DNA from 3 places in the Saccharothrix sp. CB00851 genome. Region 3 is predicted to be linked to each of the others. Evidence: riboswitches for the same ligand, from Rfam matches in the RefSeq annotation. Region 3 holds a riboswitch; each other region holds the start of a gene.
The links. Region 3 has a riboswitch for glycine ahead of gcvT (glycine cleavage system aminomethyltransferase GcvT). Riboswitches for the same ligand answer to the same signal wherever they lie in the genome.
Positions count from the first base shown of each region.

Region 1: another riboswitch for glycine. It lies ahead of gcvP (aminomethyl-transferring glycine dehydrogenase); the one in region 3 lies ahead of gcvT (glycine cleavage system aminomethyltransferase GcvT).
Region 2: another riboswitch for glycine. It lies ahead of gcvH (glycine cleavage system protein GcvH); the one in region 3 lies ahead of gcvT (glycine cleavage system aminomethyltransferase GcvT).

Region 1 is NZ_LWLC01000013.1:36,341-46,440, reverse strand. Features, by position in the region: gene garA (glycogen accumulation regulator GarA) at 1-285, shown strand, start outside; gene ftsR (transcriptional regulator FtsR) at 300-974, shown strand; gene A6A25_RS15430 (bifunctional nuclease family protein) at 1,118-1,591, shown strand; gene A6A25_RS15425 (MerR family transcriptional regulator) at 2,629-3,195, shown strand; glycine riboswitch at 3,294-3,384, shown strand; gene gcvP (aminomethyl-transferring glycine dehydrogenase) at 3,541-6,429, shown strand; gene A6A25_RS15415 (hypothetical protein) at 6,541-7,674, opposite strand; gene A6A25_RS15410 (hypothetical protein) at 7,685-9,232, opposite strand; gene A6A25_RS15405 (pyridoxamine 5'-phosphate oxidase family protein) at 9,225-9,734, opposite strand; gene A6A25_RS15400 (hypothetical protein) at 9,661-10,100, opposite strand, start outside.
Region 2 is NZ_LWLC01000016.1:76,871-86,970, forward strand. Features, by position in the region: gene A6A25_RS17695 (ABC transporter ATP-binding protein) at 1-624, opposite strand, end outside; gene A6A25_RS17700 (ABC transporter permease subunit) at 719-1,591, opposite strand; gene A6A25_RS17705 (ABC transporter ATP-binding protein) at 1,591-2,802, opposite strand; gene A6A25_RS17710 (hypothetical protein) at 2,851-3,225, opposite strand; gene A6A25_RS17715 (hypothetical protein) at 3,231-3,413, opposite strand; gene ald (alanine dehydrogenase) at 3,756-4,862, opposite strand; glycine riboswitch at 5,058-5,152, shown strand; gene gcvH (glycine cleavage system protein GcvH) at 5,271-5,651, shown strand; gene A6A25_RS17730 (L-serine ammonia-lyase) at 5,656-7,020, shown strand; gene A6A25_RS17735 (hypothetical protein) at 7,219-8,370, shown strand; gene A6A25_RS44755 (hypothetical protein) at 8,422-8,709, shown strand; gene A6A25_RS44760 (hypothetical protein) at 8,722-9,270, shown strand; gene A6A25_RS17745 (glutathione peroxidase) at 9,320-9,805, opposite strand; gene A6A25_RS17750 (winged helix-turn-helix domain-containing protein) at 9,802-10,100, opposite strand, start outside.
Region 3 is NZ_LWLC01000011.1:12,583-22,682, reverse strand. Features, by position in the region: gene glyA (serine hydroxymethyltransferase) at 1-1,154, opposite strand, end outside; gene gcvT (glycine cleavage system aminomethyltransferase GcvT) at 1,170-2,273, opposite strand; glycine riboswitch at 2,399-2,493, opposite strand; glycine riboswitch at 2,495-2,582, opposite strand; gene A6A25_RS11945 (DUF3817 domain-containing protein) at 2,646-2,948, opposite strand; gene A6A25_RS11940 (hypothetical protein) at 2,964-3,350, opposite strand; gene A6A25_RS11935 (transcriptional regulator) at 3,463-3,951, opposite strand; gene A6A25_RS44690 (hypothetical protein) at 4,153-4,314, opposite strand; gene A6A25_RS11930 (CaiB/BaiF CoA transferase family protein) at 4,724-5,848, opposite strand; gene A6A25_RS11925 (acyl-CoA dehydrogenase family protein) at 5,850-6,998, opposite strand; gene A6A25_RS11920 (acetyl-CoA C-acetyltransferase) at 7,195-8,397, shown strand; gene A6A25_RS11915 (3-hydroxyacyl-CoA dehydrogenase NAD-binding domain-containing protein) at 8,397-10,100, shown strand, end outside.

The DNA.
Region 1 (10,100 bases), on a different contig from region 3:
CCCAACGCGGGGTCGAGGTTCCTGCTGGACCGCGACACGACCAGCGCGGGGCGGCACCCCGACAGCGACATCTTCCTCGACGACGTGACGGTCTCCCGTCGCCACGCCGAGTTCCGCCGTGAAGGTGGTGAGTTCGTGGTCATCGACGTGGGCAGCCTGAACGGCACCTACGTCAACCGCGAGCCCGTCGACCAGGCGGTGCTGGCCAACGGCGACGAGGTGCAGATCGGCAAGTTCCGCCTGGTGTTCCTGACCGGTCCGGGCGCCGGGGGCCAGGGGGCCTGAGCGATGGGGCTCCGGTGACGGCGGCCGGGCGGCCACGCGGGGGGTTGAGCATCGGGGTGGTGCTGGCGCAGCTGCGGCCCGACTTCCCCGACGTCACCATCTCCAAGATCCGGTTCCTGGAGTCGGAGGGGTTGGTCCGCCCGGCGCGCACGGCATCGGGGTACCGGCAGTTCACGGCCGCGGACGTGGACCGCCTGCGGTACGTGCTGTCCGCCCAGCGGGACCGGTACCTGCCGCTGAAGGTCATCAAGGAGCAGTTGGACGCGGCCGACCAGAGCGCGGCGAAGGCGTTGCGCGCGGTCGACCCGTCCCCGGCGGTCGGGCACCGGGTGACCCGCGAGGACCTGCTGGCGAGGGCGGGCATCGAAGCCGGGGTGCTGGTCGAGCTGGAGCAGCTCGGCCTGATCAGGGCCGGTGCGGGCGGGTTCTACGACCACGAGGCGGTGCAGATCGCCTCGACCGTGCGGGCGATGGCCGAGCACGGCCTGGAAGCACGCCACCTGCGGCCGTTCCGCGCCGCGGCGGACCGCGAGGTCGGGCTGGTCGAGCAGGCCGTCGGCGCGGCCCACCGGCAACGCGACCGCGAGGACGTGGTGCGGGAGCTGGCGGCGCTTTCCGTAACGCTGCACACACTGTTGGTGAAGGTTGGCCTGCGTGACGTCACCGGTCGGCCTGTTTCGCCGAGGTGAACGCGTGTCCGCATCGTGATCCGATGAGGGCGGGCGGTTGCGCACAGGGCCCGCTTGGCGGGTAGCGTCGAAAGAGTACGTGGGGGATCCTCGTTGGTAGCGGGGACGCCAGAATTTCAGCGCGCTGAGGGAGGCGAGACCCGATGAGCGAGATGCGCGTCGTCGGCGTGCGGGTGGAACTGCCCGCCAACCAGCCGATCCTGCTGCTGCGCGAAACCGAGGGCGAACGGTACCTGCCGATCTGGATCGGATCGGTCGAGGCCACGGCGATCGCGTTGGAGCAGCAAGGTGTCCGTCCTGCCCGGCCGTTGACGCACGACCTGCTCAAGGACGTCATCGGAGCCCTCGGCCGGCAGTTGGAGCAGGTGCGGATCACGGACTTGCAGGAGGGCACCTACTTCGCGGAACTCGTGTTCGACGGCGACATCCGCGTGTCCGCTCGGCCCAGTGACTCGGTGGCGCTGGCGCTGAGGATCGGCGTGCCGATCCACGCGGAGGAGTCGGTGCTGGCCGAGGCCGGCCTCATCATCCCGGACGAGCAGGAGGACGAGGTCGAGAAGTTCCGCGAGTTCCTCGACTCCGTCTCGCCCGAGGACTTCCGCGGGGCCGACACGTAGGCCACGCCGGGGCATGTAGCTGGCGCCTTGGCTCGCGGTGGACGGCTTGAAAAGCCTTCAAGCGTCCTCGCCGGACGGGCAGATCAGCAGGATGACCTCCCGTTCGTTCCGTCTCGGTCTTGTTCCGTCGGGGATGTCCTGTTGGGTCGTGGTCCCGGACTCCGTGTCATCCCACCGACCTCCCTCCGGGCTACCACACGTGTCAAGGGCGGCGCGAGGCTCCAGTGAAGTGACAGTCGAAGTTGGACGCGCCGCCCTTGACACGTGCGGTAGGGCAAAGCCAGGTCGGCGGGATGACACGAAGCCCTACCTTTGGAAGGGCAAACAGCGCCGCCAGTGGCACGTGCCGGGGGTCGCGATCGGGCGCGGGGTCGAGCGGGCCCGGGGCGGGTGCGGCCGCTTTGCAGAGGTAGGGGTTCGTGTCATCCCGCCGACCTGGCGTAGCCCTACCGCACGTGTCAAGGGGGCCTCGTGCGAGCGTTGCCTGATACTCCAACTTCGGGCGCCCTCTTGACGCGTGTGGTAGCCCGGAGGGAGGTCGGTGGGATGACACGTACCCCGGGACCACCAACCCAGCGGGAGTTCCCGACGGAACAAGACGGAGACGGAACGAACGGGATGTCATCCTGCTGATCTGCCCGTCCGGCGAGGACGCTTGAAAGCTTTTCGCCCCCACCCACCGCCACCTGCGAAGGGCCGAAAACGTCGGCGCGGAGCCGTGAACGGCCCTCCGCAAGCGTGCGCGGTGCGTTGTGGATCAACCCCGCGTGCCACCTCCAGGTGTCACACCTCCGGGTTACACAACGTCAGCACCCCGCCGCTAAACGATCACTAAACGTCACCCGAATGGCTTACGACAGGCGTCTCTCTCAACCTCAACCTCACGTTGAGGTCAGACACGCCCCGCGCGTCGCGTTGACCTGCCCCCTAGCCGGTCTTACCGTCGAACTCAGGTGAATTGCCACGGTGTGATTCGGGCACCGCGGCGGCTTCACGTTGGTCGCCGGTCGTCGTGACCGGACCGAGGGGAGGCAGGCGTGGTCGAGGAAGCGCCCATCCGGGCCGGATCCGGCGAACAGGGTGAGCTGTTCCCGGACTCCTCGCTGCCGGACGAACTGGTCGGGTACCGCGGCCCCGCCGCGTGCCAGATCGCGGGCATCACCTACCGCCAGCTGGACTACTGGGCGCGCACGGGGTTGGTCAACCCCACCATAAGGAGCGCCCACGGTTCCGGCAGCCAACGGCTCTACTCGTTCAAGGACATCCTGGTCCTCAAGGTCGTCAAGCGACTGCTGGACACCGGTGTCTCGCTGCAGAACATCCGGGTCGCGGTGGACCACCTGCGCCGCCGCGGCGTGCAGGACCTGGCCCGGATCACGCTGTTCAGCGATGGCACCACCGTCTACGAGTGCACGTCGCCGGAGGAGGTCGTGGACCTGCTCCAAGGCGGCCAAGGGGTGTTCGGCATCGCGGTCTCCGGTGCGATGCGGGAGATCAGCGGCACGATCCACGACTTCCCCGCCGAACGCGCGGACGGGGCCGAGATCGTGGAAGCGGCCGACGACGAGCTGTCCCGTCGCCGCCGCACCAGGGCCATCGGCTGACCCGGCGGTAGGCGGAACCGGTGCGCGGCACTGAGATCCACGTCGCGCCGGCGGTACCGCACACCCCCGTGACAGGTACGATTTCGCGCGTAGTCGCTTTATCCCGTGCGGGAGAGTCCGAGCCAGTCTCGGCGCCGAAGGAGCAAATCCTCCCCGGAACCTCTCAGGCGCAAGGACCGTGCGGGTGAGACGCCTCTGGAAAGCGGGTCGGGCACGACCGCTCGACCCCGCCGACGGTGCAAGCCCGGACCACCGGGTGAAGCTCTCAGGCGCCCGACGTCGGGCAGAAGACAGAGGGGGAGGGCAACGGCAGAAGTCTGTCCGGAGCCCTGGAGGCCAGCACCGATGACGCAGGACCGCATCCCCCTCGCCGCACTCGAGCACGGCACCCCGTTCGCCGACCGGCACGTGGGCCCGCGGCCCGCCGAGCTGGCCCGCATCCTCGACGTGATCGGTGTCGGCTCGCTGGAGGAACTGGCGCAGCACGCCGTCCCCGAGTCGATCCGCGAACGCGACCTCGTGCTGGACCTGCCCGCGCCGGCCACCGAGACCGAGGCGCTGGCCGAGCTGCGCGCCCTCGCCGCCCGCAACCGCCCGATGACGCAGATGATCGGCCTGGGCTACTACGGCACGACCACCCCGCCGGTGATCCGCCGCAACGTGCTGGAGAGCCCCGCCTGGTACACCGCGTACACGCCCTACCAGCCGGAGATCTCCCAGGGCCGGCTCGAAGCCCTGCTGAACTTCCAGACGATGGTCGCCGACCTGACCGGTCTGCCGCTGGCCAACGCCTCGATGCTGGACGAGTCCACCGCCGCCGCCGAGGCGATGACGCTGGTGCGCCGCGCGGGCCGGTCGAAGTCGAACAAGTTCGTGGTGGACGCCGACACGCTGCCGCAGACATTGGCCGTCATCGAGACGCGCGCCGAGCCGCTGGGCATCGAGATCGTCACCGCCGACTTGTCGCAGGGCATCGAAGGGCTCGGCCTGGGCGGTGACTTCTTCGGCGTGCTGCTGTCCTACCCGGGCGCGTCCGGCGTGGTGCGCGACCACGCGTCGGTGGTCGAGGAGATCCACAAGGCGGGCGCGCAGGCCGTGGTCGCCGCCGACCTGTTGGCGTTGACGCTGCTGCGCCCGCCCGGCGAGATCGGCGCGGACGTCGTCATCGGCACCACGCAGCGCTTCGGCGTGCCGATCGGGTTCGGCGGGCCGCACGCCGGTTACATGGCCGTGCGACAGGGCCTGGAGCGGCAGTTGCCCGGACGGCTGGTCGGCGTGTCCGTGGACGCGGACGGCTCGCTCGCCTACCGCCTCGCCCTGCAGACGCGCGAGCAGCACATCCGCCGGGAGAAGGCGACCAGCAACATCTGCACCGCGCAGGTCCTGCTCGCGGTGATCGCCTCGATGTACGCGGTGTACCACGGTCCGGAGGGCCTGAAGGCGATCGCGACCCGCGCCCACCGGATGGCGACCGTGCTGGCCGCCGGCCTGCTGGAGGGCGGCGTCGAGATCGTGCACGGCGAGTTCTTCGACACCGTGCGCGCCCGCGTCGAGGGTCGTGCCTCGGCCGTCGTGTCCGCCGCGCGCGACCTGGGCGTGAACCTGTGGCAGGTGGACGACGACGTGGTGTCCATCGCGTGCGACGAGACCACCACGCGCGAGCACCTGCACCTGGTGTGGAAGGCGTTCGGCGTGACCGTCGCCGACGTGGACGGCCTGGACGCCGACACCGCCGACGGCATCTGCGCCGACCTGCGCCGCACCAGCGACTACCTGACCCACCCGGTGTTCCACTCGCACCGCTCCGAGACCGCGCTGCTGCGCTACCTGCGGTCGTTGTCGGACAAGGACGTGGCGCTGGACCGCAGCATGATCCCGCTGGGCTCGTGCACGATGAAGCTCAACGCCACGGCCGAGATGGAGCCCATCACGTGGCCGGAGTTCGCCGACCTGCACCCGTTCGCGCCCGCGTCGGACGCCGAGGGGCTGCTGAGCATCGTCGGTGACCTGGAGCGGTGGCTGGCCGAGGTCACCGGGTACGACGCGGTGTCGTTGCAGCCCAACGCGGGTAGCCAGGGCGAGTTCGCGGGCCTGCTGGCGATCCGCGCCTACCACCGCGCCAACGGCGACGACCACCGCGACGTGTGCCTGATCCCGTCCAGCGCGCACGGCACCAACGCCGCGTCCGCCGTGATGGCCGGGATGCGGGTCGTGGTGGTCAAGTGCGACGACCACGGCAACGTGGACATCGAGCACCTGCGGTCGACGATCGACGCGCACCGGGACGACCTGGCCGCCATCATGATCACGTACCCGTCGACGCACGGCGTGTACGAGGACACCGTGCGCGAGGTGTGCGGGCTGGTGCACGACGCCGGTGGCCAGGTGTACGTGGACGGCGCGAACCTCAACGCGCTGATCGGGCTGGCCCAGTACGGCAAGTTCGGGTCGGACGTGTCGCACCTGAACCTGCACAAGACGTTCTGCATCCCGCACGGCGGCGGTGGTCCGGGTGTCGGGCCGATCGGCGTGCGCTCCCACCTGGCGCCGTTCCTGCCGAACCACCCGTTGCAGCCGACCGCCGGTCCGGCGACCGGTGTCGGCCCGATCAGCGCCGCGCCGTGGGGTTCGGCGTCGATCCTGCCGATCTCGTGGGCGTACGTGCGGATGATGGGCGCGGACGGCCTGCGCCGCGCCACCCTCACCGCCGTCGCGGCGGCGAACTACGTGGCACGGCGGTTGGACGAGCACTTCCCGGTGCTCTACACCGGCGAGGGCGGGTTCGTGGCCCACGAGTGCATCCTCGACCTGCGGCCGATCACCAAGGCGACCGGCGTGACGGTGGACGACGTGGCGAAGCGGTTGGCGGACTACGGGCTGCACGCGCCGACCATGTCGTTCCCGGTGGCGGGCACGCTCATGGTGGAGCCGACGGAGAGCGAGGACCTGGGCGAGATCGACCGGTTCATCGACGCGATGATCGCGATCAAGCACGAGATCGACCGCGTCGGCTCGGGCGAGTGGCCGGTGGACGACAACCCGCTGCGCAACGCGCCGCACACGGCGGCCTCCATCGCGACCGAGTGGGACCACCCGTACAGCCGCGAGGTGGCGGTGTTCCCGGCGGGCACCTCGGCGCCGAAGATCTGGCCCCCGGTGCGCCGCATCGACGGCGCCAAGGGCGACCGCAACCTGGTCTGCTCCTGCCCGCCGGTCTCGGCCTACGGCGGCTGATGGCTGATCCGGCCGGCACCCGCGTCGCACCGCGCACGCGGGTGCCGGAACCCCGTTCCGCCCACGTCGGAACGGCTTGGCGCCACCGCTTCTCGACGGGGCGGCTCGGCGCTACCACTTGTCGATGATGTCGGCCAACGCCGCGCTGACCGCGGGCAGCGCGGCGTTCTCCTCCGGCCACCGCAGCGCTTCGGCGCGAAGCCGGGCGAGTAGCTCCACCTCGGCCGGCTCGACCGGTGTCGGTGCGGCGTCGGTCCGGAAGCGCTGTTCGATGCTCGTCCAGATCGCCGAACCCGCGTCGACGCACTCCTGTGCGACGCGCCGTGCCGCTTCGACGTCGACGTCCACCCGACTCGGCACTGCCCCGAGGGGCGCGAGGGGGTGGACGACGCGCTCTGCACTCAGGTACGCGCGTGCTTCGTCCTCCCAGAAGACACCGGACGGCGGGCAGAGCACCTGGCACCCGCTGGCGAGCCCTTCGGCGACCGGCGGACCGCTCGCCTTCGTGATCAACCAGGTGGCGTCGGCGAGCTGGGAGCTGATGTCCGTCGGCTCCACGGCCACATCCGGGATTCCGGCCGTCCGCCAGGAGGACGCGACCTCGTCGTTCGGCGCGATCGCGACCACTTGCCGTGCCCCGACGCGCTCGGCCACACCGGCGGCGAGCCGGGCGGTCTCGGTGATCGCGTGGCCGGCCGAACCTCCCAGCAGGACCAGCTTGGGCTCCTTCGGACGCCGGTCCCGGCCGAACTGTGCGCGGACCGGCACGCCGGTCGGCACGCACCGCCGGCGGACCCACGCCGGGACCGATCGCGACAACCGGCCACCGACGTACAGGTCGACCCGTTCGTGGAAGCCGTTGGGGAACGGGGCGAACTCGCCGTGGCAGTCGACGAGCATGGTGCCCGTCACCGACTCCATCGCCGTGATGGCCACCGCGGTGGACCAGGGATGGGCGGACAACACCACGTCGTAGTCGGCGGGATCCGGGAGCAGGTGCGCCAGGTCCGGACCGAGCGCCTCGGGTATCGCCTCGCTGTCGAGGATCCCGCACGCGTGCGGCGCTCCCGCCGGGATCGCCCGCCGGTGGAGGTGGAACACCGGGTGGGTGTCGACCCCGGGCAGGACCTCCCGCCAGTTCCAGGCGTGCACCCGGTGTCCTCGTCGCACCGCCGCCTGGGCCAGCGCGGTGGCGGTCGAGTCGTGGCCCGACGGTTCGAAGCCGCCGACGATGAGCACGTCCATGGTCTCTCCGTCACTCCGGTGGGCGTCCGACCGACCACAGCACCGTGATGATCGCCAACACGCCCGCTGTGGTGAGCGCGACGAGGCTGAGCACGTCGGCGGTGTTCTTCGAGTGGAACTCGACGGTGAAGATCCCGCCCAGGGTGCCGACGGATGTCGCGGTGGCGCCGCCCAGGACGATCACCAGCACGGTGAGCGCGAAGCGCGACCGCACCCACCTCAGGTGGCTGGACACCGCCCTGGCCCGGTGGAGCAGCGCGGACTCCGCCGCCAGCTTCTCCAGCGCGTTCTCCCGGTCCAGGATGGCGGAGATCTGGCTCGCCCGGTGTTCGGAGATGCCCCGGTCCATCGCCATGCTGAGGTCGTCGTACAACTCGCCGACCGTCCGGTCGGAGTACTCCCACATGGTGGCTACCCGGACCAGGGCGATGACGAACAACGTGGTGAGCCAGGCCGTGTGGAGGACGCTTCCGTCCGAGCTGCGCTGGGTGGGGTCGCACACCCAGCGGACGGCGCGGAAGACGATGCGCGGCTGCGCCACGAGTTGGTGCCTGCCGCGGCCTTCGTTGAACAGGCGCTTGCTGTTCTCGCTGATGGAGACGTAGGCGTTCAAGACGCCCACCGTGTCGAGGTAACCGCCCCAAAGGCCGTCCGCCTGGGAGTGCTCCACCAGCAGGAAGCAGCGTGCGATGCACTCACGGATCATGGCTCGTTCGACGGCGGTGAGCACCGTCCGGCCGTGGTCGGCCGAGTCACTCACCGCGCCGAGGAAGAGGAGGACCTCCGAGGTTCCGAAGAAGTCGTCCCACCAGATCGCCAGAGTCCTGTTGCCGCCGCCCTCGGGGGTCACGTCCACCATGCGCTCGCTCTTCCGCTCGAAGAGCGTCATGAGGATCCTGCTGATGACCTCCGAGCAGGTCTGGTACCGGGTGTGCGCGCCGACGTGCTCGTCCAGGTCGTACCGCTCGGTCAACACGGCCAGCGCACGCCCGATCTGCGCGTACTCCGACGGGTTCAGCATGGCTCCGATGTCGCCGCGGTCGGCCTGGTCGAACCGCACCAGGAGCCAGCGGGCCGACCCCAGGATGACTTTGTCCATCGAAGGGATGCCCCGGGTCGCGAGTTCCTCGACGAGCGACTCGTGCCGCAGCGCGTCGAACAGCGCGCGCGCCACTGTCGAGGTGTCATAGGAGCTGTGGTCGAAACAACAGGTGCCGTCTTCGTGGAACGTTGCCTGTCGGTAGAGCCACACGACGCCGTCCACGCACTTCACCAGCAGGTCCTCCCGGGCAGCGTCGATGGCCGCGCCGTTCGCCTTGGTGATCAGCTCGATCGTGGCGGAGGCGGTCATCGCCACCTCGGCGTGCGCGGACACCAGCGTCGACGGCGCCGCGCCGGTCGAGTGGCCGTGCAGCCACCTCAACGCCGGGATGGCGAAGTCGCGGATCAGCACATCCGCGAATCGGGCGTCGAACGGCAGGAACGGCCGCCTGGCGAGTTCGTGCCGGACCGTGCCGTCGTGGTGGAAGTGACGTATCGGCCTGGATAAGTCACTCACCGTTTTCTCTCCATATCCCGGCGAAGACCAAGCCGGGATCGACCTGTTCCCGTGCGTCGATCTGCGACTCGGCCCACGCCACTTGGTCGAGCACGTACATGTCTTGGATCTGCAAGATGAAGACGCCCTTCTCGGGGTCGTTCTCGATGCGTCGGACCTCTTCTTCCGAAGCGGGTTCCCCTGCGCAGGTACCGGACAGTTCGAGCACCCGCCGGATTTGCTCGGCGTCGTCACCGACATCGCGGCAGACAGCGGAGAACTGCACGCTCTCGACGTCGTCAGGCGCCACCGTGGAGTTGAATATCGCGCCCGCCGCGAGGCCGTTGGCCGCGATCGCCCGGCCGTGTCGCGAACTGCGCTGGGAGATGAAGTAGAGCTCGCGCAGGCCGATCACGGTGAAGGCGATCCCGGCGGCCCAGGGTCCTTCGTCATCCGTGGTGGCCAGCGTCATGTACTTGTTCGAGCCGATGACCTCTCGCGCCCGGTCCACTGCCGATTTCACGAGCACTCCTTTCGTTGTCGACCGATCCCGTAATTCTTTCCCTGAAGTCCTTCAGGCTCGGATCGTTGAGCCACATACTGTCCCTGTCAAGCACCAGGGTGACCGCGTCCGGGTGACCGGATGTCATCCGATCAGCTTTTTCGGATACCGCATCCCGCAGTCTTGTCAGCATGTTCTCGTCGGTGAGCATCGAGAGCATGCTGATTCGGCCGGTCAGGTGCGCGTGGGCGGCTCGGTGCGCCGGAGCCGACAACCGCACCCGGGCGGAGATGTCCCGGTCGATCACGGACGAGTCGACCGGGTTGCCGCGCCAGCAGGCCTCCAACGGCGACCAGCCGAACAACTCGGCCGCCAATGCCGTCGACA
Region 2 (10,100 bases), on a different contig from region 3:
CACGGTCTCCTCGACCTGCTGAGCCACGTCCGCCGCGCGCTGCTGCGCCGACCACGTGGCCGGGAACAGCGTCAGCCTGCTGCGGGCCGCGACCACGCCGACGGCGGGCACGATCACCAGCGCGATCACGGTCAGCAGCGGCGAGAGCCAGAACATCGCCACGATCGCCGCCACCGCGAACACGACCGTGCCGAACGCCAGCGGCGTCATCGACAGCAGGCTGTTGACCAGCTGCAGGTCGGTGATCGAGCGGGACACGACCTGGCCGGTGCGCAGCGCGTCCTGCTTCGGGCCGTCCAGCCGCTGCACCGCGCCGAACACGGCTTGGCGCAGGTCGTGCTGCACGTCGACGGCCAGCCGCCCGCCGAGGAACCGGCGCACGAACGCGGTGCCGAAGGTCAGCAGCTCCAGGCCGGCCAGGACGATCGCCAGCCAAGCCAGGCGGTCCGTGCGGCCGACCATCGCGTCGTCCACCGCGACCTTGATCAGCAACGGGCCGACGGCCTGCAACCCGACGCCCACGACGGCGGCGAGCACCGACAGCACCACGAGCGCGCGGTGCCGCCAGCACGCCCTGGCGAGCCTGCGGATCCAGCCGTCGGAAACAGTCACGAGGTCCAACATAGGTCCGACCACCGACAGCGCAGGCCGGGTCGGTGTGACGAAGGCCGCCCCGAACCTTCGGGGCGGCCTCCGTCAGGCGTTCAAGATCACGCGATCAGGTGATGTCCTTGCGCTGCGTGGTGGCCCAGCCGCCGAGGAAGAACAACGCCGTCCAGACCAGGAAGATCAACCCGCTCAGCCACCAGTCGAACGCGCCCAGCGCGCCCGCGATGGCCCGCAGCACCTCGACCATCTCGTCCGGCACGACGCCCGCGTTCGCCAGGAACAGCGACGACGCCACCGAGCCGGTCAGCCCGTTCACCGCGCCGTTGGGCAGGAAGCCGATGATCTCCGGCAGGCCCTGCGACGACAGCACCAGGTGCAGGCCGTTCTCCACGATCAGCATGTAGAGCAGCAGCACCACGGTGGTGCCGACGACGCTGGTCATCAGCGCGCCGACACCGACGCCGAACATGGTCATCAGGATCGACGACAGGATGCCGACGCCGGCCATCGCGAGCCACCCGCCCGCGTCCGGCAGCGAGCCGGAGTTCGAGGTCAGCGCGATGCCGATGCTCACCGACGCCACGATCGCGACGCCGAAGATCGCGCCCCACAGGACGTAGACGACCATCTTCGCGCCCAGCGCGGAGACCCGGTTCGGGGCGGTCAGGAACGTGGTGGTGATCGTCTTGCGGTTGATCTCGTTCGCGATCGCCAGGCCGCCGAAGATCATCGGGAAGATCGTGGCCACGTTGATGCTGCGGGCGATGCCGAACACCGACATCTGCCACTGCGACGGGTCCACGTTGAGCAGCGTGGCCAGCTCCTCGGCGTCGCTGCTGCCCATGAAGTCGGAGACGGTCTTGAAGATCGCGCCGGTGCCCAGCGCCCAGCCGAACGCGAGCAGCACGGTCGGGATCATCAGGCCCCACCACAGGCCCGTGGTGGTGGTCTTGCGGAACTCGGCCTTGATCAGGTTGCCCATCACGCACCGCCCCCGAGGCCGCCCTGGCCGTGTTGCTGACCGTATGGATTGTCCTGCTGCTGCGGCGGACCGTAGGGGTTGTCCTGCGGCGGCTGCGGTGCTCCCGGGTAACCCTGCGGCTGCTGGTAGCCCTGCGCTGGTTGTTGGTACTGCTCGTAGCCCGATGGCGGCTGCTGGTAGCCGGACGGGGGAGTCTGGTACTGCTGCGGCGACTGCTGGTAGCCCGGCGGCGCCTGGAACTGCTGGTAGCCGGGCTGCGGCTGCTGGTACCCGACCGGTGCCGCGTACTGGCTCTGTCCCGGCGCCGCGTACTGGCCGTTGGTGAGCTGGAAGAACAGCCGCTCCAGGTCGACCTTCTCCTCCTGCAGGCCGTAGATCGACACGCCCGCCTTCAGCGCGGTGTCGGCGACCTCCTTGGCCGCCACGCCGCTGACCGCGATGCGGCCGTCCGGCACCTGCTCGATCCCGGTGATCCCGTCCTCGCGCAGCGCCGCGACCAGCGCGCCGACGTCCGACGGCTGCACCAGCACGCGGGCCTGCTGCTGGTCGCGCAGCTGGTCGAGCGACCCGTAGTACATGGTCTGGCCGCGGCTGATGATGACCACCTGGTCGACCGTCTGCTCCACCTCGGCGAGCAGGTGGCTGGAGATCAGCACGGTCCGCCCGCTGCGCGCGTAGGACTGCAGGAACGTCCGCAGCCACGCGATGCCCTCCGGGTCCAGCCCGTTGGCCGGCTCGTCGAGCACCAGGATCTGCGGGTCGCCCAGCAGCGCGGTGGCCAGGGCCAGCCGCTGCTTCATGCCCAGCGAGAACCCGCCCGCCTTGCGGTCGCCCGCCGCCCCGAGCCCGACGAGCTGGAGCACCTGGTCGGCCCGCGAGTCCGGCACGCCGATCGCCGCGGCGTAGACCCGCAGGTGGTTGCGTGCCGTGCGCTTGGGGTGGAAGCCCTGCGCCTCCAGCACCGCGCCGACCACCCGCGCGGGGTTGCCGAGCTGGCTGAACGGCCTGCCGTTGATCAGTCCGATGCCCGCCGTGGGGGTCACCAGGCCGAGCAGCATGCGCAGCGTCGTCGTCTTGCCGGCCCCGTTGGGGCCGAGGAAGCCGGTCACCGAACCGGGTTCCACTGTGAAGCTGAGGTTCTGCACCGCTGCGACCGGACCGAACTGCTTGGTCAAGTTCTGCACCACGATGCGGCCTGTGCCGTCGTGCACGCGTCCCTCCCGAGTACTCCTACCGGGCGTCATCCTGCCTTAGGAGGGTCACTCGGGGAGGGCGTGCCGTGGTTTCGACGCGACCCTCGGTATCTCGGTGGTCGTCTCGACGTCCTTCGAATGGCGCAGCGTCCGCAGCGGACGGCGGCGTTGCCGGTGCGGCAGGCCGTCGCCGATGAGGTGCTGGTGCGCCATCGTCCACACCTGGCACGGCCACTTCTTGTGCCGCAGGATGCCGGGGCACGCGCCGCAGCGGCCGTCCGGATCGGGCTGGTGCACGGTCAGCAGCAGCCGCCACCCGTCGGCCAGGCGGTGGATCTCGGACCGGGCGAGCGGCACGAGGGCCTCCGCCTCGCCGGTCTCCGCGGCTTCGTCCAGCAACGCCAGGCGGCGCAGCACGGCGGCGCGCAGTGCCTCGTCCACGCCGCTCACATCCTGTCGGCGACTTGGTCGAGCAGGCGGTGCAACCTGCGCGTCTGCGTGACGGACATCACAGCGGACTCGCCCGGCGGCGCGACCAGCAGAACTCGGTCGTTCTCGACGAGAACGGTCATCGACCGGTCCCGCCCGAAGGGGTCGTGGCAGTCGATCCAGCCCTCAGGTTCAGCCATCTGCACTCCGATCGGAGGTGGCGCGGCAGAACGCCGCGCGAGCGGACGACCCCGCTGCGTAGCTGCGGAGTTCCCGTCCTGTGCATCGGTCGCGAGGCCGTCGTGACTTACCCGTTATCACCCAGGTTCATTCGATTGCTTGAACGTGTACACAGCGTGTTGCCACCGCAGGGGTGACACTTCGGCCGGATCGGTGGGGCCGCTGGGCACGGAGCCCTGTTCCCGGCTAAGATTGGTCACGCGGCCCGCTCCCAGTGACCCCCAGGCTGGTTGAGCGGGCCGTCTTACGTAGGCAAGGGCCCCGCTCACGTGCTGTGAGCGGGGCCCTTCGCGGTTCGCGCCTCAGAGGTCGATCGGCGTGTGGGTCATCCCGTGCGCCTGCGCGACCGGCAGGTTGGTCAGCAGGCCCTCGTGCGCGTTCAGGCCGGGCGCCAGGGACGCGTCCGCGCGCAGCGCCGCTTCCCAGCCCTGGTCGGCCAAGGCGACGGCGTAGGGCAGCGTCACGTTGGTCAGCGCGTAGGTCGACGTGCGCGGCACGGCGCCGGGCATGTTCGCCACGCAGTAGAAGACCGTGTCGTGCACCTGGTAGGTCGGCTCGGCGTGCGTGGTCGGCCGCGAGTCGGCGAAGCAGCCGCCCTGGTCGATCGCGATGTCCACCAGCACCGCGCCGGGCTTCATGTCGGCCACCAGCTCGTTGCTCACCAGCTTCGGCGCCTTCGCGCCGGGCACCAGCACCGCGCCGATGACCAGGTCGGCCTCGCGCACGGCCTGCTCCACGGCGTACCGGTTGGACGTCACGGTGCGCAGGCGGCCCTGGTAGAGCGCGTCGATGTGGCGCAGCCGGTCCACGTTGGTGTCCAGGACCTGCACGTCCGCGCCCATGCCGACGGCGATCGCGGCCGCGTTCAGGCCCGCCACGCCGCCGCCGATCACGACGACCCGCGCCGGGTGCACGCCGGGCACGCCGCCGGGCAGCACGCCGCGACCGCCGGACGGCTTCATCAGCGAGAACGCGCCCACCTGCGGCGCCAGCCTGCCCGCCACCTCGGACATCGGCGCCAGCAGCGGCAGCGCGCCGTTCGCGGTCTGCACGGTCTCGTAGGCGATGGCGGTGGTGCCGGAGTCCAGCAGCGCCCGCGTCAGCGGCCGGTCGGCGGCCAGGTGCAGGTAGGTGAACAGGACCTGGCCCTTGCGCAGCCGCGGGTACTCCTCGGCGATCGGCTCCTTGACCTTGAGCACCAGGTCGCCCTCGGCCCACACGTCGTCCGCGGTGGCGAGCACCTTCGCGCCGGCGGCCAGGTACTCCTCGTCGGTGATGGCCGAACCGAGGCCCGCGCCGGTCTCGACGACCACGTCGTGACCGCGCTGCGTCAGCTCGTGCGCGCCCGCCGGGGTCAGCGCGACGCGGTACTCGTGGTTCTTGATCTCGCGGGGAACTGCGATCCGCACGGTGGGCTCCTTCGGCCGTTGTTACACCAAAGGTCCGTTAACGGGTTTTCGGTGTCATCGTGCCGGTAGCACCAACGCGATGGTGTGGCGTTGTGCTTGTCGAACAAGCCTTCGGCCGCGTTGACACCCGTCGGCACGGGCACCTAGCGTTCGGGCCAACCAACTGAACATCGGCCGCGGCGCGTCATGAGCGCCGGAACCCGCGCGGGAGAGACCTCGGTGAACAGGCCGGGGCGCCGAAGGAGCAAGTACCCCGCACACTCTCAGGCAGCGAGAACCGCTCGGGTGAGGCGACTCTGGAAAGCGTGCTCACGCGCGCACCCACGGTGCAAGCCGTCGTTGACGGCGAAGCTCTCAGGTCCCAGGACAGAGTGGGGCTGGAGGACCTTGCCGTGAGGGAGCGCTGTCGTGACTTTTCCGGACAACCTGCTGTACACGCCCGAGCACGAGTGGGTGGACTGGGCGCCGGGTACCCAGGAGCCCGTGGCGATCGGCATCACGTCGTACGCGGCGGAGTCGCTGGGTGACATCGTGTTCGTGGAGCTGCCCGAGGTCGGCGCCGCGGTGACGTCCGGTGAGGTGTGCGGCGAGCTGGAGTCGACCAAGTCGGTCAGCGATCTGTACGCGCCGGTCAGCGGCGAGGTCGTGGAGGTCAACACCGAGGTCGTGGACGACCCGTCGTTGATCAACAACGACCCGTACGGCGGTGGTTGGCTGTTCAAGGTGGCGGTGACCGACGCGACGGGGTTGCTGACCGCGGCGAAGTACGCGGAACTGACCGGGGACTGACGCCATGGCGATCAGCGTGTTCGACCTGTTCTCGGTGGGGATCGGGCCGTCGAGCTCGCACACCGTGGGCCCGATGCGCGCGGCGATGATGTTCTCCGACCGGCTGCGGCCCGCGCTGGACTCGGTCGACCGGGTGCACGTCGAGCTGTTCGGGTCCCTCGGCGCGACCGGGCACGGGCACGGCAGCCCGAAAGCGGTCCTGCTCGGGCTGGAGGGCCACCGGCCGGAGGAGGTCGACCCGGAGGACGCCGAACGGCGGCTGGCGGAGATCCGTGCCACCGGGCGGCTGCGGCTGGCCGGCGTGCGGGACATCGTGTTCACCGAGGCCACCGACCTGGTGATGCACCGGCGGAAGTCGTTGCCGTTGCACCCCAACGGCATGAGCTTCACCGCCCACTCGGGTGACGACGTGGTCGACTCGGCGGTGTACTACTCGGTCGGCGGCGGGTTCGTGGTGGACGAGACGGCCACCGGCACGGACCGCATCAAGGCCGACGAGACGTCGGTCGCGCACCCGTTCCGCACGGGTGACGAGCTGCTGGCGCGGTGCCGGGAGACCGGGCTGTCGATCAGCGAGGTCATGCTGGCCAACGAGCTGTCGTGGCGGGACGAGGCGGCGGTGCGGTCGGGGCTGCTGCACATCTGGGACGTGATGCAGGCGTGCGTCGAGCGCGGCTGCACGATCGACGGCGTGCTGCCCGGTGGGCTGAAGGTACGTCGTCGCGCGGCCGAGATGCGCCGCCGGATGGAGGCCGAGCACTACGCCACCGACCCGCTGAGGGTGATGGACTGGGTGACGCTGTTCGCGCTCGCGGTGAACGAGGAGAACGCCGCGGGCGGTCGCGTGGTGACCGCGCCGACCAACGGTGCGGCCGGCATCGTGCCCGCCGTGCTGCACTACTACACCCGCTTCGTGCCGGGCGCGTCCGACGACGGCGTGGTGCGGTTCCTGCTGACGGCGGGCGCGGTCGGCGTGCTGTTCAAGGAGAACGCGTCGATCTCGGGCGCCGAGGTCGGGTGCCAGGGCGAGGTCGGCTCGGCCTGCTCGATGGCGGCCGGGGGGCTGGCCGAGGTGCTGGGCGGCACGCCGGAGCAGGTCGAGAACGCGGCCGAGATCGCCATGGAGCACAACCTGGGGCTGACGTGCGACCCGATCGGCGGGCTGGTGCAGATCCCGTGCATCGAGCGCAACGCCCTGGCGTCGATCAAGGCCATCACCGCGGCGCGGATGGCGTTGCGCGGCGACGGCTCGCACTTCGTGTCCCTGGACAAGGTCATCAAGACCATGCGTGAGACGGGCAAGGACATGAAGGTCAAGTACAAGGAGACGGCACGCGGCGGCCTCGCCGTCAACGTCATCGAGTGCTGACCCCGGCGGCGGCTTCATCTCGGTGGTGAACTCTGGTAGCCCTTCGGCGTGGTGAACGATGCCGGCCGAAGGGCTGCCAGAGGGTTCGATGGATGGCGACTTGCCTCTTCCTCTCAGTTGCCTCGGTGAGGCAAGTCGCCGTACGAGGCAAGTTTGTCTAGGCTTCGCCCTACGTGTCGCAGGGTGAGGAGCGCGGCGGTGAGCGAACTCGAACCACGATCGGAAGGCCTGCTGGAGCAGGCGCTCGGTTCGTTGCGCGAAGTCCTGGGTGCCGGCTGGACGGTCGCGAGGCTCCCCCTGCCCGACGACGCCCGTGACGGCGATGCCATGGTCGATGCGCGGATCCGTGTGAACCCACCCTACGAGCGTGGCACCCCGGCTGAATTGCTCGTGATCGTGCAGTCCGAACTCACACCTCTCGAGGTCGAGACGCGAATCCGGCAGATCGACAACATCTTGCGCCTGGTCCATGCCAAGTCGATTCTCTTGTTGGTGGCGGCGCCTTGGCTGAGTCCTCGCACTCGGCAGAAGTTGCGTGAGCAGGACATCGCCTATCTGGACCTGACGGGGAACGCCTCCATCTCGATCGCCTACCCCTCGATTCGAATCCAGACGCAAGGTGCGTCGAAGGATCCGAATCCTCCGGCGGGGAACGCGGGTTCGAGGAACATCACGCTGGCCGGACCCCGGGCTGGTCGCGTCGTGCGCTTCCTGGCCGATTTCACTCCTCCCTACCAGCCGAAGGAAATCGCGGTCGCCACCGACGTGAGCCTGCCTTGGGTATCCCGCTTGCTCGGCAGGCTGGAAGATCAGCTCCTGATACGCCGCAAGGGACGCACGATCATCGGAGTCGACTGGCCCGAGTTGCTGCGCGCACGTGCGCAGACCTACGACCTCCTTCGTGCCAACTCATACGTCGGTGCTGTTTCGCTCAACGGTCCCCGCGCGGTCCTGGCCGGGTTGCGGGAAGTGGGAGCTTCCTACCGTGGGTCCTCCCGCGTTGCTGTCACCGGCTCGTACGCCGTAGATCAGGTCGCACCGACAACCGTGGGCGGCCAATTGATGCTCTACGTCGACAATGGGTCGGATGTATCGGACGACTGGCTTGAGGAACTCGGATTGCTCCGGGTCGATGAAGGCGCGGACGTCCTGCTGCTGAGCGCCCACGACCAGGTCGTGTTCGAGCGCACCAGAACCGACGACGGTCTGACCTACGTTGCTTTGACGCAACTGGTGCTCGATGGACTGGCCGGGCCGGGCCGGTTGCCCGCCGGAGCCGAACGGGTATTGGCGCACATGATGGACCGCGAACCCGAATGGCGGCGCACGTGGTCGCCCAATCGTGGCTGACTGATCGTGGTTAAGCTCATCGGCCCGTCGGCCGACTGAAAGCGAGGCCAGGTGTCCAAAATTCCCGAAGGTGTCGATGTCGCGGATTTGACAATCGTCGCGCGCGACGTCCTGCTCGACGGACTGGAGGCGCTGCGAGATCACCTGCCATCGATTACCGTCGTCGGCGCCCAGGCGGTGTACCTGCGCACCCAGGATGCTCGAATCGCGGTCGCCGCTCACACCTCGGACGGCGATCTGGCGATCGACCCGCGGACCCTGGACAGCGAACCGCTGATCCCTGAGCGGCTGAGGGCCGCAGGTCTCACGCTGTTGCACGAGAACCAGCCAGGGCTCTGAAGGCGTCGGGAGATGGTGGGCGGTGTCGAGGTCCCGGTCGAGCTGGATCTCCTGGTCGGCGAGAAGATGGCTGGCCGTGGTCGTCGCAGTGCTGATATCGCGCCGCACGCCCGGATGACCGCGCGGAGGGTCGAGGGATTGGAACCCAGCGTCGTGGACCGATCGCCCATGACGATCTCGGCGTTGAAAGGTGCTCCGCGTTCGGTACGCGTCAACGTCGCGGGGCCGGCCGCTCTCCTGGTGGCCAAGGCGCACAAGATCCATGATCGCCTGGTGGCCGCCGGTCAGGACAGGTTGACCGACAAGGACGCTGGTGACGTGTACCGACTCATGGTGGGTGGGAAGCGCTCGGAGGTCGTCGCGTCGTTCGGTTCCCTGCTGGCCGACCCCCTCGTCGGAGAAGTCACGTCCATCGGGCTCGAGTACTTGCGGGAGCAGTTCGGTCGCGCTGAGGCGCCCGGTGTCGGGATGGCTGTGGATGCTCTCGCGGGTGACATTCCCGCTGATCGCATCCGGGGTGTCGCTCCCGCCTACATCCGTGCGCTGGACCGGCTCGCGTGATGCCGGTCGGCGCGGGAGGTGGCTTGGTGGCTGCCTCCCGCGCCTCGGACTAGGGCAGCACCGACTCGATCGCCTTCACCACGGCCTCGTCCTCCGGCTCGGTGGCCGGGCGGAAGCGGGCGACGACCTCGCCGGACGGGGCGACCAGGAACTTCTCGAAGTTCCACTGGACGTCACCCGCCGCGCCGTCGGCGTCCGCGAACGCGGTCAGCTCGGCGTACAGCGGGTGGCGGGACGGGCCGTTCACCTCGATCTTCTCGAACAGCGGGAACGTCACGCCGTACGTGGTGGAGCAGAAGGTCGCGATCTCCTCCGCCGTGCCCGGCTCCTGGCCGGCGAACTGGTTGCACGGGAACCCGACCACCGAGAACCCCTGCGCCGCGTACCGCTCCTGCAGGCGCTCCAAACCCTTGTACTGCGGCGTGAGGCCGCACTTCGAGGCGACGTTCACCACCAGCAACGCCTTGCCCCCCAACGCGCCCAGGCTCGACGGCTCACCGGACAGCGTGCGCAGCGGGATGTCGTGGATGCTCATGGCTGCGAGGCTACGTGCCGCTCGACCAGCGCGCGCAGCGCCGTCATCTCCGCCGCCAACGCGGCCAGCCCGGCCGGCGTCACGCTGACCCACGTCCGCGGCCGCCTGGCCTCGTACCCCTTCTCCACCGCCACCAACCCGGCCTGCTCCAGCACCGCGATGTGCCGCGACAGGTTGCCCGCCGTCAACTCCAAAGTGGACCGCAGGTAGCCGAACTCGACCCGCTTCGCCTCGGCCGCCACGGTGAGGATGCCCAGCCGGTGCTTCTGGTGCACCACGTCGTCCAGCGACGCGG
Region 3 (10,100 bases):
GTGAAGTCCGTCGCGCCGAAGCCGCGGGTGGCGAGCGCGGGCGTGCCGATGCGCAGGCCCGAGGTCACCATCGGCGGACGCGGGTCGTTCGGCACGGCGTTGCGGTTGACCGTGATGCCGACCTCGTGCAGCCGGTCCTCCGCCTGCTTGCCGTCCAGTTCGGACGCCACCAGGTCGACCAGGACGAGGTGGACGTCCGTGCCACCGGTGAGCACCTTCACACCCGCCGCGGCGGCGTCGGGCTGGGAGAGGCGGTCGGCGAGGATCTTCGCGCCCTCGACGGTGCGCCGCTGGCGGTCGGCGAACTCGGGTGACGCGGCGTGCTTGAACGCGACGGCCTTGCCCGCGATCACGTGCTCCAGGGGCCCACCCTGCTGGCCCGGGAACACGGCCGAGTTGATCTTCTTGGCGAGGTCGGCCTCGTTGGTCAGGATCACGCCGCCGCGCGGGCCGCCGAGGGTCTTGTGCGTGGTCGTCGTCACGACGTGCGCGTGCGGCACAGGGCTCGGGTGCAGACCCGCGGCGACGAGACCGGCGAAGTGCGCCATGTCGACCATCAGGTAGGCGTCGACGGAGTCGGCGATGCGCCGGAACTCGGCGAAGTCCAGCTGGCGGGGGTAGGCCGACCAGCCGGCGACGATCAGCTTCGGGCGGTGCTCCAGGGCCAGGCGCTCGACCTCGGCCATGTCGACGCGGCCGTCGGTCTCCGAGACGTGGTAGGGCACCACGTTGTAGAGCTTGCCGGAGAAGTTGATCCGCATGCCGTGGGTGAGGTGCCCGCCGTGCGCCAGGTCGAGGCCCAGGATCGTGTCACCGGGCTGGAGCAGGGCGAACATCGCGCACGCGTTGGCCTGCGCGCCCGAGTGCGGCTGGACGTTGGCGAAACCGGCGCCGAAGAGGTCCTTGACGCGCTGGATCGCCAGGCGCTCGATCACGTCGACGTTCTCGCAGCCGCCGTAGTAGCGCCGGCCGGGGTAGCCCTCGGCGTACTTGTTCGTCAGCACCGAGCCCTGCGCCTGGAGCACCGACACCGGCGTGAAGTTCTCCGAGGCGATCATCTCCAGCGTGCTCTGCTGCCGGTGCAGCTCGGCGGCGACGGCGTCCGCGACCTCCGGGTCGAACTCCGCGAGGGAGGTGTTGAAGTGCTCGGACATGTGTGGGTCTCTCCCTTAGCTGGATCGCTTGTAGAAGGGCAGTGCGACGACTTCGACCGGCTCGTGCTTGCCCCGGACGTCGACGGACAGCCGGGTACCGGGTTCGGTGTTGCCGACGGTGACGTACGCCATGGCCACGGAGTACCCGAGGGTGGGCGAGAGCGCGCCGCTGGTGACCTCGCCGATCGGGTTGCCGGACGCGTCGAGCACGGGGTAGCCGTGCCGGGGCGCACGGCGCGAGGTGGTCTTCAGGCCGACCAGGACCTGGTCGACGCCCTGTTCGGCGACGGTGGCGAGGGCGTCGCGGCCGACGAAGTCGCCCGGCTTGTCCAGCTTCACCACCCGGCCGAGGTTCGCGTGGAACGGCGTGTGGTCGCGGCCCAGCTCGTTGCCGTACAGCGGCATGCCCGCCTCCAGCCGGAGGGTGTCGCGGCAGCCGAGGCCCGCGGGCTTGAGGTCGTGCGGCGCGCCCGCCTCCAGGAGGGCCTGCCAGACGTGGGCGGCGTCGTCCGGCGCGACGAACAGCTCGAAGCCGTCCTCGCCGGTGTAGCCGGTGCGGGCGAGCAGGACCGGCTTGCCCGCCACCTCGGTCGGGTACGAGGCGTAGTACTTGACCGAGGTCAGGTCGGTGGGCGTGAGGCCGGCGAGGATGGCGGTGGACTTCGGGCCCTGCACGGCGAGCAGCGCGTAGTCGGTGGACTTGTCCTCGACCGTGGTGTCGAAGCCCTTCGCCCGCTCGACCAGCGCCTCGTGGACGACGGCGGCGTTCGAGGCGTTGGCGACGACGAGGTACTCCTGGTCACCGGTGCGGTAGACGATCAGGTCGTCGATCACGCCGCCGTCGGCCTCGCAGATCATCGTGTACCGGGCGCGGCCGACGCCGATCGCGGACGCGTGGCCGACCAGGGCGTGGTCCAGCGCGGCGCCCGCCTGCGGCCCGGTGAGCAGGATCTCACCCATGTGGGTCAGGTCGAACAGGCCCGCCGACGTGCGCACCGCGTGGTGCTCGGCCAGCTCGCTGTCGTAGCGCAGCGGCATCCGCCAGCCCGCGAAGTCGGTGAACATGGCGCCCAGCGCCTCGTGTTCGGCGTGCAGGGGCGTGCGGCGGCTTTCCATCAGGCGGGCCCTCCCTGGGTGCGGACATGGCGGCGGCGCCGACCGGTCGGGTCGGCGGGCGGCACGTCCGAGAGATTCACGAGCGAAAGGATGACACGGTCCACCGGAGACTCCTCGTCGAGTGAGCCTCCCCCTCTGCCATGAGCCTGAGAGCTTCGCCGCCGGGTGAGGGCGGCTTGCACCGTGGGCGAGGCGCACCGGGTGCGCCTGCTTTCCAGAGTTGCCTTCGTCGGGCGGTACCTGTGCCTGAGAGATTCCGGGGAGGAGTTGCTCCTTCGGCGCCCCGGTCGGGGACTCTCCCGCTCGACATCGACGGCCGTGTTCAGTTGGTACCGCCAGACGCTAGGGGTGCCCGGCGGGCGGGGTCAACCCCGGTCACAGGCTCTTCTCGGCCCGGACGCTCTCGACCACCTTGCGCTCGGCGTAGAACGACACGAACGGGATCGTGCCCGCGAGCAGCACCAGGACGGTGCCCTTGATCGACCAGCGGGCCTTGAGCGCGAGGTCGACGGTGAGCACCAGGTACACCGCGTACAGGAAGCCGTGGACGGGGCCGACGACCTGCATCATGCCCTCGTTGCCGCCCGCGTACTTGGCGATCATGGCGACCACGAGCAGCAGCAGGCCGACACCGACCACGTAAGCCATGAACCGGAACCTGCTCAACGCGCCGCTCATCGCCCTACCTTCACCTCACCGCTGGTCCCGCGCGTGGAGTTCGGCGAGCATGCGGTTGTAGGCCGCGAGCTCTTCGTCCTCGTCGTCGTGCGCGGGTGTTCTGACGGGCTCAACGGTAACGACCGGCCGGGACGGCTCGGCCACCGGCTCCGGCGCGACGTCGGCGGGCGCCTCGGCGGCCTCGGCCTTGCGGCGGGCGTCCAGCCTGCGGATGCGCCACACCATGAACGCGGGGAAGAGGCCGAACAGCGGCCACTGGAAGACGTAGCCGAGGTTCTGGAACGTGCCACCGGCCTGCGAGAACCGCTCCCACTGCCAGTAGGCCAGCCCGCAGCACACGACCAGCGACGCCAGGCACACGGCGACGATGGCCAGCCGCTGGGGGGTGATGAGGCCTCGCACGCCTCAAGAGTACTTCCTACTTCACACGGGGCTGGGGCTCCCCGCACAGGAGCCCGCCCCTGGGAAAGGTGAGGGCTCCAAGACCTCAGGAGCCCGCCCCGACTCGTCGGACCTAGGCCACGCCGTCCCGGCGTTGCCTCTGCAGCCTGGCCACGCACCAGGCCGCCGCACTACCCCGACGCAGGTGCTGGAGCACCGTCATCGGGCCGAGGCGACGACCGAGGTCGGCGGGCGTGAGCCCGGCCGCCCGGTAGTCCAGAGCGCGCTGGTCCAACGGGCTGATGCCCGCGTCCCACCACAGCTCCGCCTCGGACAGGTCACCCACCAGCTGCCAGTAGCTGGCGGCGGCCGCGAGCAGGACCTCGGGCACCTCGGGCGCCCGCTTCCGCATCGCCGCCACGTACGCCGGATCCGCGGACTCGACCTTCACCAGGCCGCGGGAACCGCCATTCGCCCGCTGCACGGGGATCCCCGGTGCGGACGGCGGGGCTTCCGCGAGCCACGCGTCCTTGATCCGGTTCACCTCCTGCAGCTCGGCGTCGTCCGAGCGCTCAGCCGCCCACTGCCGCAACAGCTCGTCGACTCCGGAGTCCTCGACCATTCTGCCTCCTCATCGGTCGAAGATCAGCCAATGCGACGCACCGTATTAGCGGGTACCGACAACCGCTAGACCCCGGTTTGTCTAAAACCCTGTTACCAGGGCGTTATAGCCCTCATTCCACCCGTACGGTGCAACGTCCGGGGCGCATAGTCACCGATCGTGACCGCATTGAGCGGAGTTCGCGGCGGTGCGGCGGGTGATCTAGGCGAAGAGGCTGCGGACGAAGGTGATGATCGACTCGGCGCCGGACTGGAGCCACCCGAGCGCGGTCCTCACCGCTTCGGCGGACTCGTTCGGCTGGGTGATCAGGAGGAACAGCACCAGCGCGACCGCCGCCAGCGTCACCACCTTCTTGACGTTCACTGATCGCTCTCCGTCCGTATCACTGGGCAGGGCGGCCGGGCGCCGCTCCGGTCGTGTCAACGGCCATGGTCCCTCATTCACCCGGATGATGACGGTCGATCCCGCCGCCATCGCCCGACCGGCCGCCGGAACGACCACGCAACCAGGCTGGAACCACCTCGACTGTCACCCGAACGGACGATCAAGGGGACCAGCGGTCCCGCCGATCACCAAGGTACGGGCACTCGCCCACCCCCCAGGCACGGACACCGAGGTTCCAAGACACGTTCATCTCTTCGCCGCCCATCACCTGATTGCGCCGACGTACGCACCGAGCGTGACAAAGGTCGATGCGGGCTGCCACTCAATTCCGGTCCCCCTTCAGGTGATTTACCGCGCCCTTTTCCAGACCAATCGGGCACCGGTCTCCTCAGGCGACGACCCCGGACCGCCGCAACCCCTCGATCTCGTCCTCCCCCAGCCCCAGTTCACCCAGGACGGCGACCGTGTGCTCACCCACCGCGGGCGGTCGGCCCGGCGTGGCCGCGGGCGTCCGGTCGAACCGCGGCGCGGGCGCGGGCTGCGCCACCCCGTCGACCTCGACGAACGTCCCCCTCCGCGCGTTGTGCCCGTACCCGGGCGCCTCGCCGGGGGCCAGCACGGGCGCCAGGCACGCGTCGGTGCCCTCCGCGAGCGCCGCCCACTCATCCCTCGTCCGGGTGGCCACCGCGGCGGCGATGCGTGACCGCAGCTCCGGCCAGTTCGCCGGGTCGTGCCGCCCGGGCAGCCCGGCGTCGGCCAGGCCGAGCACGACCAGCAGCTCGGCGTAGAACTTCTCCTCCAGCGCCCCGACGCTGACGAACCCGCCGTCCGCGGCCTCGTACACGTCGTAGAACGGCGCGCCGCCGTCCAGCAGGTTCTCCCCGCGCGCACCGGGCCAGGCGCCGGCCGACGACATGCCGTGCAGGAACGTCGTCAGCAGCGCCGCGCCGTCGACCATGGCCGCGTCCACCACCTGACCGCGCCCGGACCGCTCCCGCTCGTACAGCGCGGCCAGCACGCCCAGGGCCAGCAGCAGCCCACCGCCGCCGAAGTCGCCGACGAGGTTGAGCGGCACGGTCGGCGGCGCGCCGGCCCGGCCGATCGGCTCCAGCGCCCCCGCCACCGCGATGTAGTTGATGTCGTGCCCGGCGCGGTCGGCCAGCGGGCCGTCCTGTCCCCAGCCGGTCATCCGCCCGTAGACCAGTCGCGGGTTGCGGGCCAGGCACTGCGCCGGCCCGATGCCCAGCCGTTCGGTCACCCCCGGCCGGAAGCCCTCGACCAGCACGTCGGACTCGGCGACCAGGCGGAGCACCAGCTCGGCGCCTTCCGGTCGGCGCAGGTCGACGCCGATCGACCGCCGCCCGCGCCCGAGCAGGGGCACCTCGGTACCGCCGCCGACGCGGTCCACCCGCACCACCGAAGCGCCGAGGTCGGCCAGCACCATGCAGCCGAACGGGGCGGGCGCGAGGCCCGCCAGCTCGACGACCTTGAGCCCTTCCAGAGGTCCCGGCATGTCAGAGGGACCTCGCGATGATTTCCTTCATGATCTCGTTCGTCCCGCCGTAGATCTTCTGCACGCGGGCGTCCGCCCACGCGCGCGCGATCGGGTACTCGGTCATGTAGCCGTAGCCGCCGAACAGCTGCACGCACTCGTCCACCACCTGGCACAGCCGTTCGGTGGCCCACCACTTGGCCATCGCCGCGGTGGGCACGTCGAGCCGGCCCGCCAGGTGGTCCTGGACGCACTCGTCCACGAAAGCCCTGGTCACACGGGCCTCGGTGGCGCACTCGGCGAGCTTGAACCGGGTGTTCTGGAACTTGATCAGCTCGCGGCCGAACGCCGTGCGGTCCTTGACGTAGGCCAGCGTGAGGTCCACCGCGGCTTCGATGCCCGCCACGGACGCCACCGCGATGATCAGCCGCTCCTGCGGCAGCTGCTGCATCAGCTGGATGAACCCCTGACCCTCGCCGGTGCCCAGCAGGTTCGCCGCGGGCACGCGCACGTCGTCGAAGAACAGCTCGGCGGTGTCCTGGCCGTGCATGCCGACCTTGTCCAGCACCCGGCCGCGGCGGAAGCCCTCGGCCTGCGCGGTCTCCACGACGAGCAGCGAGATGCCCGTCGCGCCCTGGCTGGGATCGGTCTTGGCGACGACGATGACCAGGTCGGCCTGCGCGCCGTTGGTGATGAACGTCTTCGAGCCGGACAGCACGTACTCGTCGCCGCGCCGCAGCGCCCGCGTCTTGATGTTCTGCAGGTCGGAGCCGCCGCCGGGCTCGGACATGGCGATCGCGCCGACGTACTCGCCGGACGCCATCTTCGGCAGCCACCGCCGCTTCTGCTCTTCGGTTCCGTAGGCGTTGAGGTAGTGGGCGACGATGCCGCTGTGCACGCTGTTGCCCCACGCGCTGTCACCGCACCGTGCCTGCTCCTCCAGCAGCACGGCCTCGTGCGCGAACGTGCCGCCGCCACCGCCGTACTCCTCGGGGATGGACAGGCAGAGCAGGCCGACCTCGCCCGCCTTGGTCCAGAAGTCCCGGTCCACCTGCTTCTGCGCGGCCCAGCGCTCCTGGTGCGGGACCGCCTCCCTCTCGAGGAACGTCCGAGCCAGCTTGCGCAACTGGTCCAGGTCCTCGGTCATCCATGCGGAACGGCGAGTTGGCATGACTCGACGTTCCCACTGGTCGGACCTGTCCGCCATGACCGCAGCGCGCCAGGGTGACCCGTGATCGTGAGCAAAACGGTCAGGGTCTCGCCCCCGGCCTGGGAGCCCTCAGGACTCGACCCCACGGGATGGTGAGCTATTAAGTCACCTCGCTCGGTCATGGGCAGGGTCGAGTGCCGTGGTTACCGTGGAGTACATGAGCGAAGCCTTGATCTTCGACGCGGTGCGCACACCGCGTGGCAGGGGAAAGCGCGGTTCGCTGCACAGCGTCAAGCCGATCACCCTCGCTTCCGGGGTGCTCGCGGCGCTGGCGCGGCGCAACGACCTGGACACCTCCGCGGTGGACGACGTGGTGTTCGGCGTCGTGTCACCGGTCGGCGAGCAGGGCGCGGACATCGCCCGCACAGCGGTGCTCGCGGCCGGGTGGGACCTGCGGCCGGCGGGCGTGCAGCTCAACCGGTTCTGCGCGTCGGGCCTGGAGTCGGTGAACCTCGCCGCGGCCAAGGTCGCGTCCGGGTTCGAGGACCTGGTCGTGGCCGGTGGCGTCGAGTCGATGTCGCGGGTGCCGATGGGCTCGGACGGCGGCGCGTGGATGGCCGACCCGGAGACCAACATGGCGGTCAACTTCGTGCCGCAGGGCGTGAGCGCGGACCTGATCGCCACGCTGGAGAGGTTCACTCGGGAGGACGTCGACGCCTACGCGCTGCGCTCGCAGCAGCGGGCGACGCTGGCCCGGGACAAGGGCTGGTTCGACCGGTCGCTGGTGGCCGTGGTCGACCAGAACGGCTCGGTCGTGCTCGACCACGACGAGGCGATCCGCCCGGAGACCACGCTGGAAGGGCTGGGCAAGCTCAAGCCGAGCTTCTCGTTCCACGGCGACCTGGGCTTCGACGCCGTGGCCATCGACCGGTACCCGACCGTGGAGCGCATCGACCACGTCCACACCCCGGGCAACTCGTCGCAGATCGTGGACGGCGCGGCGGCGATGCTGATCGGCAACGAACGCATCGGCCGGGAGCTGGGCCTGACGCCCCGCGCGCGGATCATCGCGACCGCGGTCGTCGGATCCGAGCCCACGATCATGCTCACCGGTCCCGCCCCGGCCGCGCGCAAGGCGTTGGACAAGGCGCGGCTGACCGTCGAGGACATCGACCTGTTCGAGATCAACGAGGCGTTCTCGTCGGTGGTGCTGAAGTTCCAGCGCGAGCTGGACCTGCCCGACGACAAGGTCAACGTCAACGGCGGCGCGATCGCCATGGGCCACCCGCTGGGCGCGACCGGCTGCATGATCCTGGGCACCCTGCTCGACGAGCTGGAGCGCCGGGACCTGCGGCGCGGGCTGGCCACGTTGTGCGTGGGCGGCGGCATGGGCATCGCGACGATCATCGAGAGGGTCTGATGGCTATCCACTTCGAGCGGGACGACGAGGGCATCGTCACCCTCACGATGGACATGTCCGGTTCGGCGAACGTGATGAACGCCGAGTACCACCAGGACATGGGCGCGGCGGTCGCGCGGCTGGAAGCCGAGCGCGACGACATCGCGGGTGTGGTGCTGACGTCGGCCAAGAAGACGTTCTTCGCCGGTGGAGACCTGAACGTGCTCATCCGGATCACGCCCGAGAACGCCGCCGAGGCGCTCGGGTTCCTGGAGGAGATCAAGGGCCAGCTGCGGCGGTTGGAGCTGCTCGGCAAGCCCGTCGTCGCCGCGATCAACGGCAGCGCGCTGGGCGGTGGCCTGGAGATCGCGCTGGCGTGCCACCACCGGGTGGTGCTGGACGACGACAAGATCCAGCTGGGGCTCCCCGAGGCGACGCTGGGCCTGCTGCCCGGCGGTGGCGGCGTGACCCGGATGGTGCGGCTGCTCGGCGTGCAGCCGGCGTTGCCGTTGCTGATGGAGGGCAAGCAGCTGCGGCCGGCGCGGGCGTTGCAGGCCGGGATCGTGCACGAGCTGGCGTCCTCACGCGAAGAGCTGATCGCCAAGGCGCGGGCGTGGATCAAGGAGAACCCGGCGCCGCAGCAGCCGTGGGACAAGCCGGGGTACACCGTGCCGGACGTGCGGGTCGGCGACCCGAACCTGTACGGGCTGCTCGCCGCCGCGCCCGCCGTGCTGCGGAAGAAGACGCACGGCGTGTACCCGGCACCGGAGAAGGTGCTGGCCGCCGCGGTCGAGGGCGCGCTGGTGGACTTCGACACGGCGTTGAAGGTCGAGGCGCGGTACTTCGTGGAGCTGGCGGCGGGCCAGGTCTCCAAGAACATGATCAACACGTTCTGGTTCCAGCTGAACGAGATCAGCGCGGGCGGGTCGCGGCCGGCCGGGGTCGAGCGGTCGAAGGTGTCGAAGGTCGGCGTGCTCGGCGCGGGCATGATGGGCGCGGGCATCGCCGAGGTCAGCGCCAAGGCCGGGATCGAGGTCGTGCTGAAGGACGTGACGCTGGAGGCCGCGCAGCGGGGTGCCGGTGACACGCCGGGCATCACGCCGACCGACTCCGACGCCGACCTCGCGGGCTGCGACCTCGTGATCGAGGCGGTGTTCGAGAACCGGGAGCTGAAGAACAAGGTGCTGCCGGCGGCGGAGTCGGCCGCTCTGCCGGACGCGGTGATCGCGTCGAACACGTCGACGTTGCCGATCACCGGGCTGGCGTCGGCGGTGGGTGATCCCTCGCGGTTCATCGGGCTGCACTTCTTCTCGCCGGTGCCGAAGATGCGGCTGGTGGAGATCATCCGCGGGGAGAAGACGTCGGACGAGACGTTGGCGCGGGCGTTCGACTACGTGCTGCAGATCGGCAAGACGCCGATCGTGGTGAACGACAGCCGGGGCTTCTACACGTCGCGGACGTTCGGCACCTACGTCACCGAGGCGGTGTCGATGGTGGCGGAGGGCGTGTCGCCCGCGTTGATCGAGAACGTCGCCCGTCGGGCGGGCATGGCCGTGGGCCCGCTGGCGGTGTCCGACGAGGTCACGTTGACGTTGCAGCTCAAGATCCGGGACCAGACGCTGGCCGACGACCCGGCGGTGGCGGGCGCGTTGGGGGACCACCCGGCGTTCAAGGTGCTGGAGGAGCTGGTCGCCGAGGGGCGCACGGGCAAGTCCGGCGGTGCC